Regions from separate parts of the Exiguobacterium sp. s141 genome, predicted to be linked through region 1. Evidence: predicted binding sites of a transcription regulator. Region 1 holds the regulator's gene; the other holds the start of a gene.
The links. Region 1 encodes LexA, which represses DNA repair genes until DNA is damaged. Its sites were predicted from a motif close to CGAACATATGTTCG; they were not measured.
Positions count from the first base shown of each region.

Region 2: the regulator LexA is predicted to act here: its motif matches at 2,176-2,189, upstream of KNP74_RS03090 (Y-family DNA polymerase).

Region 1 is NZ_JACSLJ010000001.1:205,838-210,610, forward strand. Features, by position in the region: gene tkt (transketolase) at 1-973, opposite strand, end outside; gene KNP74_RS01070 (DUF896 domain-containing protein) at 1,173-1,406, opposite strand; gene KNP74_RS01075 (YneB family resolvase-like protein) at 1,467-2,111, opposite strand; gene KNP74_RS01080 (hypothetical protein) at 2,184-2,420, opposite strand; gene lexA (transcriptional repressor LexA) at 2,626-3,246, shown strand; gene KNP74_RS01090 (metal-binding protein) at 3,246-3,686, shown strand; gene KNP74_RS01095 (DNA alkylation repair protein) at 3,772-4,773, opposite strand, start outside.
Region 2 is NZ_JACSLJ010000001.1:604,166-608,938, forward strand. Features, by position in the region: gene secA2 (accessory Sec system translocase SecA2) at 1-1,970, opposite strand, end outside; gene KNP74_RS03090 (Y-family DNA polymerase) at 2,208-3,503, shown strand; gene KNP74_RS03095 (YolD-like family protein) at 3,500-3,829, shown strand; gene KNP74_RS03100 (SulP family inorganic anion transporter) at 3,826-4,773, opposite strand, start outside.

The DNA of each region.
Region 1 (4,773 bases):
CTGACTTGTAAGCTTCAACGAGTTCGTTCCAGTCCGCTTCATGCTTCGCGCCTGGCTCAACGACTTTATCGTTGAACAAGTCGTATACTTCGTTCGGTACGTAGAAGTTCTCGCCTTCCCACTTGTAGAACTGCTTCGTGAGCTCAATTTCAGCTTCGCCGAGCGGTGCACCGTGTGATGCCGATTTGCCTGACTTGTTCGGTGAACCGAAGCCGATAACCGTCTTCACTTCGATGAGGGTCGGTTTCGACGTTTCTGCTTTCGCTTCGTCGATTGCTTTCGCGATTGTATCGATATCCGTACCATCTTCGACACGGATCACTTGCCAACCGTAGGCGTTGAAACGATCTTCAACGCTTTCCGAGAACGATTTGTGAAGGTCGCCGTCAAGCGAGATATCATTTGAATCGTAAAGGACGACGAGTTTGCCAAGTTTCAAGTGACCAGCGAGCGAAGCAGCTTCTGCCGATACGCCTTCCATCAAGTCACCGTCTCCGCAAATCCCGTATGTGAAGTGGTCAACCACTTTGAACTCATCGCGGTTGTACGTCGCTTCCAAATGTTTCTCTGCCATTGCCATCCCGACAGCCATGGCGATCCCTTGTCCGAGCGGTCCAGTCGTCGCGTCGACACCTGCCGTGTGACGGTACTCTGGATGCCCAGGCGTTTTCGAATCCATTTGGCGGAACGATTTGAGATCGTCCATTGAGAGATCGTAACCAGATAAGTGAAGAAGCGAGTACAAGAGCATCGAACCGTGTCCCGCTGAAAGGACGAACCGATCACGGTTGAACCAGTTCGGGTTTTTCGGGTTGTGACGCATTTTGTCCGTCCAAAGTGTGAACGCCATCGGAGCCGCACCCATCGGCATACCCGGGTGACCTGAGTTCGCTTTTTGGACCGCGTCGATTGAGAGCGTCCGAATCGAGTTAATCGCTAATAATTCTTTAGTAGTTGTTTCCACTAATTTCATCCTCTCTGTTGTTAACAAAGTTTCTACCCGTCATATTTTAGCACACTCATTCGTGTGTCACAACTAATTAATTAGTATAACACATTAAATGGAATCGTTTACTTCCTTTCGTTTGAAAACGCATCAATGAGTCCCCCTGATCAACGTTCGCGTATAACAAACATGCACATCCTATATGAAATAGGATGTGCATTCATGGTCATTCTGAGCGGTAACGTTCCTGCTCATCTTTTAATTTTTCTGGCGTTACGTCGTTTCCTTCCGGATCGACGACCTTCATTCCCATCATCTGTGATTTGAATGATTGGCGGAACGCTTGCAAATATTGTTGGCGCAGCGCTTGCTGCTCGTCCATCTCTTGTGGTGACAGACCATCTGTCTTTGCTTTGTTGGCGAGGAAATTGATTCGCTCCAACTGTTCAGGTGCTAGCATCGGGCTCGCCCCCTCTCTACTGAATTTGTCCTTCTACTGTACAAAATCAGCGAGCAGGAATCAAGTTTCTGGTACCGACACGTGCTCCAAGTAGCGCCGGTTCACGGTCGCTTTCGATACCTCATAACCAAAACCGCGGAGGGTGGCGGCAATTTCAGCGAACGTGAGTCCACGTTCACGCAATTGGACGATTTCTTCAATCGGAACTTCGATTCGGCTCCGGCCTCCCTGGTCATGGTGCTGGATATTCCGATGCGGATTAAATCCGTTCGCGACCGCCCGACGCATTCCGCGTGAAATTTTAGCGTTATGGATCTTTCGTTGATACTCTTCGACGACACTGACGATCTCGAGTACCATCTTCTCGGCGTCGGAGACGATATATTCATCGGACGACTGCATCGTCAACAAGCGCACGTTATGTTTCATGAGCGTATGCAAGATAGCGATTTTTGCATTTCCCCGTCCGAGACGGCTGTCATCGCTCACGAGCACGGCATCGAGATCGGACGTCGAGACGTGCTCCAATAGATCGAGCAGTCCCGCCCGATTGACCTCATACCCGCTCTCTTGTTCACTGATCACATCGACCACCTCAGCATCAAGACGTCTCGCCATCTGCTTCAATTCGTCCGCCTGACGACTGAGCGACGTCTCTTGGGTGGACTTGTTCGTCGATACGCGACAATAAATGACGACTCGCATCGCGTCACTTCCTTTCTTTCCATTCGCCCTCTACGATACACAGGATGAAGGGATGTTCGCAATCAGAAACGATTATTCGGCGGCGAACCACGTCGTCTTGTCGTCTTTTTCCTCATCCCGTTTAGCGAGAATGTGCGCTTCGAGCGTCTCCGCCTCTTTCAAGGCGACTTCTTCTTCAATACTGTGTTCGACTTTTTGTTCGGTCACGACGACCGCTTCGTTGTCACGAAGCTCTCCGACCGCGAAAAATACGAACATACCGAGTGCCAACATGCCGACTAAGATGATTCCATTGATTGTGTCTCTCATAATCATTGCCTCCTGGGAATAAGAATACACGTTCTCGAGAACGTCTGTTCGTTTATCTGTTCTCATCATAAAACAAGAACTTCTGTTCGGTCAAGCAGAAAAAAACGAACGAATGTTTGTGCGCTCATGTGTTCTTGTGTTAAACTAAACCCATAAAGAATAGGATGCGTTCGCAGGTTATTCGACATAATCGAGGTGAAATCCATTGAAAAAAATGTCAGCAAGACAACAACAGATTCTTGATTTTATAAAAGCTGAGGTTCGGGCGAAAGGGTATCCCCCTTCGGTCCGCGAAATTGGCGAGGCTGTCGGGCTCGCATCGAGCTCGACTGTACACGGTCACTTGGACCGTCTTGAGAAGCGTGGATTGATTCGACGTGATAAGACGAAGCCACGCGCCATCGAGATTTTGGATGAAGAGATGTCCGTCGTCGAAGACCACGATGCCGTCATGTACGTGCCGGTCATCGGGAAAGTCACAGCCGGTACGCCGATCACGGCCATCGAGAACGTGGAAGAACACTTCCCGCTCCCGGCTCACGTCGTCGGTTCCGACAACGTCTACATGCTCTCTGTCTCAGGAGACTCGATGATTAACGCGGGGATCTTGGATGGGGACCGCGTCCTCGTCCGTCAACAGAACACGGCCGACAATGGAGAGATTGTCGTCGCCATGACGGATGAAGGTGAAGCGACCGTGAAGCGGATTTATAAAGAAGCTTCGAAAGTTCGCCTCCAGCCGGAGAACGACGAGCTCGAAGCGATGTATTTCGATAACGTGTCGATTTTAGGGAAGGTCATCGGTGTATACCGCACGATTCACTAATGGCGAGTGGCAAGACACATACCCGTACGAATCTCGTGGCAATCGGTGCTCTTGCGATTGCCACGCCTTTTATTGACATCGATGTTCCGACCGTGTTCCTATTCGGCGCCCTGATCGGGACGTTCTGGCTCTCCCCGGACCTCGACTTGAAGTCGGACGCCTATTATCGATGGGGACCGCTTCGGGGCTTTTGGCTCCCTTACGTGAAGCTTATGCCCCATCGGTCGTTATTCTCGCATTTGCCGCTCTTGAGCGATCTGATCCGGGTCATCTATCTCGGTTTCCCGCTCACGCTCGTGCTCACGTTCACGCCGTATGAGGAAGCTGCCAAATCGTGGCTCGACCTGAACGGGGCAGCCTGCTTCTTCGGACTCGTCTTCGCGACGACGCTACATACGACGCTCGACTATGCATCGACGTTCTTCAAACGTGCGTTTTAAGCAAATGCTTATGCCATACACCTAAAAGGGCAACCCGTCTATTAGACTGGGTTGCCCTTTTTCGAACCGTTTATTATATAGAAGTTCAACAACTTTTATGCAACATGACATGATTTTCAGCCACTTCTCGTCCATTTACCAACAAGACGACACGATGCTCCCCTGGATAATGCCGACGGGTCGTCAAATCTGACCAGTCGTGCACTCTGGTCGCTGCAAGTCGCGCACCCCCAGCGACGGTTCTATTCGCTAGCAGGAATGCTTTACGACTCGCTTTCCCGTTGGCCTTTATAAACTCAATCGCGTATTCGATACGAACATAAGCAGCATCCCCTGGACGAATGGACACATCGTACTGAATCTCGCACGCCTCCCCTATGCGGATCACGTTCGGATGTATAGAAATCGATGAGTCGACGGTTAAATTTGTTTCCTGCGTATAACCGAATATCGTTAACGCGTCAGGATGGGCTGACTTGATCAGTGTCCGGCATCCGTGTCTAATGATCCAATCGGTATGAGGATGCTCGCCCTGCCATCGTCGCGAGACTGCGAGTACAGCTTCTGGGTGATCTTTCGAGATATCGTTGAGGTTGTTAGCGACACTTTTTCTCACATATAATGATGGATCTTCTTTTAACAACTCTAAAATCTCCAACACTGGAGCTGGGTCTTCTTTGAACATCGGTAACGATTCCGCCCACGGAAGGCGAGGACGACAACCCTCACTCGCCAAACGCCGAACATGTTCGTTCGGATGAATGGCCCAAGCTGTCATTTGGTTCATCACACGCGTTGGTTCCCGCAACAAAAAAGACCTGATCGCAAATTCAGAAGACGACTTCTGTGTGAAGCGTTCGAGCGCTGACATCGAGCGTTCCCAATGCTCTTCTGCCTGTCCATACACCGCTACAAAGTCCGGGAAAAACAAATAAGGAAAGCCGACGCAGTCATCTGCAATTTCAACCAATACGTCCAAAGCTGATTCGTAATTCTGTGGCAAATACTGACCTAGTTTTATCGAAATACGTCGAGTACGCCCTTTGAGTGCCAACGCTTCCCACGATTCATCTATGATTGATGCGAT
Region 2 (4,773 bases), 400 kb from region 1:
GCGTCCGTCGCCCACTCTTCCGGGACGAGGTCGGCGTCGATATGACGGTCGAGCGTCTCGTTGAGCGCGAGGCGCATCATCGCGAGCACGTTGTTCAAGATGGCCGTCGCATTGGCGTCGACCGCCTCATCGCGAATCGTATAGATGATGCGGCGCTGCTCGTTCAAGACGTCGTCGAGCTTGAACATGTAGTCACGGACCGACACGCCGACGCCTTCAATCGTCGTCTGGGCGTATTCAATGATGTCGCCCGCTTCTTTATGGCGGACTTCTCCGTGTTCGTCCGGCGTCAGTTTGTGCTCGACACGTTTCAACCGCTCGGCGGCGTACCGCTTGACGAGATCATCCTCGAGCGAGACGAAGAAACGTGACATGCCCGGGTCGCCTTGACGTCCCGACCGTCCGCGGAGCTGATTGTCGACGCGGAGCGATTCGTGCCGTTCCGTCCCGATGACATACAAGCCGCCCCGTTCGCGCGCCGTCTCGTCTAAGACGATGTCGGTCCCGCGTCCGGCCATGTTCGTCGCGATCGTCACGTGACCGAGCCGTCCCGCCTCGGCGATAATCTCGGCTTCTTGGGCGACCGTCTTCGCGTTCAACAGTTCATGCGCGATGCCTTGTTTTTTTAGCTGTTCACTGACGGCCTCCGACTGGGCGATCGAGGTCGTCCCGATCAAAATCGGTTGTCCCGTCGCGTGGATGGCCGCGACTTCTTGACCGACCGCCGCATATTTATGGGCGATCGTATCAAAGACGCGGTCCGGTAGGTCTTGGCGCTGCTTCGGCCGGTTCGTCGGCACTTGGACGACGTCCATCTGATACGTCTTCATGAACTCTTCACGTGACGTCTGGGCTGTCCCGGTCATGCCGCCGAGGAGCGGGTACATCCGGAAGTAGTGTTGAATTGTGATCTCCGCCGTCGTCTTGTTCTCTTCGGTGATATCGAGCTGTTCTTTCGCCTCGAGCGCCTGATGGAGGCCTTCCGACAGGCTACGTCCTTCCATGACCCGGCCCGTGAACAAGTCAATCAATTCGATTTTGCCTTCTTGGACGATATAGTCGACGTCCCGCTCGAACAACACGTTCGCCCGGAGCGCCTGCATCATGTAGTGATACAGGACGTGGTGCTCGGCGGAAAACAAGTTATCGACCGAGAACAACGCCTCGATTTTCTCGATACCTTTGTCCGAGAACATGACGGCGCGCGCCTCGAGGTCGACCGTATAGTCGTCTTCCATCAATTGGCCGAACACGGTTTGGGCGAGACGTTTCAAGCGGACGTGCGACTCGTCCTTCTGGGCAATGATGAGCGGCGTCTTCGCCTCGTCGATCAAGACGCTGTCGACTTCATCGAGCAGCGCGAAATGGAACGGACGCTGGACCCGTTCTTCCGGCGAGCCGACCAAGTGGTCCCGAAGATAGTCGAACCCGAACTCGGTCCCGACCCCGTATGTAATGTCGGCCGCATACGCCGCCTGTTTGTCAGCAAGCTCCATCTCCGGGACGTTCAGTCCGACCGTGAGCCCGAGAAACGTATGGATCTTGCCGATCTGTTCGGCGTCACGCATCGCCAAATAGTCGTTTACCGTGATGACATGGACGCCTTTCCCTTCGAGCGCCTTGACGAACGCCGGGAGAGCCGCGACGAGCGTCTTCCCTTCCCCGGTCGGCATCTCGGCGATATTTCCTTCGAGCAGCGCGAGACCGCCGATGAGCTGGACGTCATAATGACGGAGCCCGATCGTCCGGACGGATGCCTCGCGGACGAGGGCGAACCCTTCCTCCGTGATGGCGCGGACGTCCGCACCGTCCGTGAGCCGCTGTTTCAGTTCGAGCGCATACTGGCGAAGCGCCTCATCGTCTAAGGCGCGCATCGTCTCCTCGTACACGTTGATGCGTTCGACTTGTTTCTTATAGGTTTTCAATCGTCGTGCCTGATCATTGGTCAATTGCTTCACAAAATCAATCACAGGATAGCCTCCATCGTCCGAAACCATATTTGTCTAGCTACCCTCTCATTATAACGGATTTTGTTTCCGCCTCGCTTTATTATTTCGGTAAATTCCAAAAAGATGGAATTTCATTTACCATCTATCCTTTTTTTAACTCTTTTCAAAATTTCTTTTCATTTTTCTATTTGAGACGGCGTGAGACCATGATACGATGAAAAAAAACAGAACGTTTGTTCGTAAAAAGGAGAGGTGGCTATGCGACGTCGGATTTTTTGTATCGACAGCGTCTCGTTCTACGCCAGTTGCGAGTGCGCCGCCCGCAAGTTGAACCCGTACAAGACAAAGCTCGTCGTCTTATCGAACTTACAGGACCACGGCGCCCTCGTCCTCGCCGCGACGCCGCCGATGAAGCAGCTCGGCATCAAGACCGGGTCCCGGCGCTTTCACATCGACCGGTTGCCGTGGCATGAGCGACGGCACGTCATCTACGCCGAGGCCCGGATGAGCCATTATTTGAACGTATCCGTGCAAATCGTTCATATTTTGCATCAGTTCGCGCCTCCGGAGGCGATCCGCGTCTACTCGATTGATGAGACGCTCGTCGACTTGACCGGGACGGAGCGCCTATTCGGGAACGATGCGCACGTCGCCCGCCTCATCCGCTCGACCGTATTCCGTTACACCGGCATCCCGGTCACGATCGGCATCGGACCGAACAACGTCCTCGCCAAGCTCGTCCTCGACCTGCATGGGAAGAAGACAGGTGTCGCCAGCTGTTTCCTCCACGACGTCGAACGATTGATCCATCCGGCCCCGATCGGCAAGATGTGGGGCGTCGGCGCGAAGATGGAAGTCCATCTCCGACGGCTCGGCATCGACACAATCGGCGACCTCGCCCGTTATCCGCTCGAGACGCTCCATGAGAAGTTCGGCGTCATCGGCGCCGAGTTGTGGCACCACGCCTGGGGCATCGACGAGTCGCCGACAATCCTCCCGCCAAGTTCCCTGTTCGGGGCAAAGCGGCAACGACCCCGGACGATCGGCCACGGCATCACGCTCATGAAAGACTATACGACGTATGCGGCCATTCGGCTCGTCTTACAAGCCATCGCCGTCGAGGTCGGGATGCGGACGCGACAGGCCGGACTCGTCGGCGGCAGCGTCCATCTCGGTGTCCGCTACACTCGGACGAGCGAGCGGCGCGGCTTCAGCAAACAAAAAAAGCTCGCCCGCTTCACAGCGGACGAGCGCGAGTTCTTGCCGGTGTTGTTGACGCTTTTCCTCGACGCCTGGGACGAGACGGAGGCGGTCCGTTACGTCTCGGTCGCCCTCGGCAAGCTCGAGCCCCGGAGCGACCACGTCCAGCTCTCCTTCTTCGAGGACGAGTGGGCCCGGGCACGCCGGTTGGACTTCCTCGACCTCGTCGATCGCTTGAACGTCCGCTTCGGGCGCGGCACGATCCGCCCGGCGTCGAGTTTACTGAAAGACAGTCCGCTCCGTACCCGCCAGCGGTTAATCGGCGGACATAAACAAGGAGGTGAATCGTCATGAGCCAGACCCGATACAAAGACCGCGGTGAATTGAAATGGATCCCGTTCCTCATGCCCGAGCACGTGGCGCTGCTAAAGAAATATTACGCCCACGTCCAAAAAATCGAGCTGCCTGACTTGGATGAGCAGCTCCTCTACTTATGGCAGACCGAGCTCGAACGCGCCATCCGTGAAGGCGACGCCGTCGAGCTGACGCTGTTCGACAACGGCATGACCCATACGGTGCGCGGCTACGTCCACGCCATCTATTATGCCGAGCGTGAAGTCGAGCTGTTCGACACGGACGTGCGTCGCATCCCGTTCGGTCAGATTCTGTCCGTCCGTTAAGACGCGTCAATCGCTTCCTGCGTCGTTTCGAACGTGTCGACGTGGTCGAGCACGCCATAATGCGTGAGCGTCTGGCGCACGGGTGCCGACAAGTGCGCGAAGACGACACGACGGTCGGCCGCTTTCAACTCTCGGACGACGCGGCGAATCTCTTCGACGGCCGTCACGTCGATGACCGGACAGCGGTGGAAGTTGAAGATGAACACGTCAGGCTCGTCATGGATATGATGCAGGACGTGCTCAAACATCTCGATCGCGCCGAAAAAGAGCGGCCCCTCGACGCTGAAGACGACCTGGCCGTCCCGCGTCACATACCGTTCCGTCTGTTCGCGGACGTCGATCGTGTCGGCCATCCGTTTCGCGAACAAGGCGAGCGCACAGATGACCCCGACCTCGACGGCGACAACGAGATCGACGAAGACGGTCAGCCCGAGCGTGATGAGCAGGACGAGCGACTCTGCCGACCGATGCTTGAGCATCTCGAAGACGTGGTGCCGCTCCGACATGTTCCAAGCGACGCGCATCAAGATCGGCGCGAGTGCGGCCAGCGGGACATAGCTCGCGAGCGGTGCCAACACGAGCACGGCGAGGAGCACCGTCAACCCGTGGATGACGCCGGAGCGGCGGCTGACGGCGCCTGCTTGAATGTTCGTCGCCGTCCGGGCGATCGCGCCGGTCGCCGGGATCCCGCCGAAGAACGGGACGACGACGTTGGCGAGCCCTTGCCCGAACAGTTCCTTGTCCGGGTTCATCTTCGTGCCGGCCATGCCGTCCGCGACCGCACCCGACAATAGCGACTCGAGCGCCCCGAGGAAGGCGATGGCGAACGCCGATGGCAACAGCGTCGCAATCAAATCGAGGTCGATCACGAGCCAGTTGAACTCAGGCAGTCCGCTCGGGATGCCGCCATAGGCACTGCCGATCGTCGCGACTTCTCCTGGGAC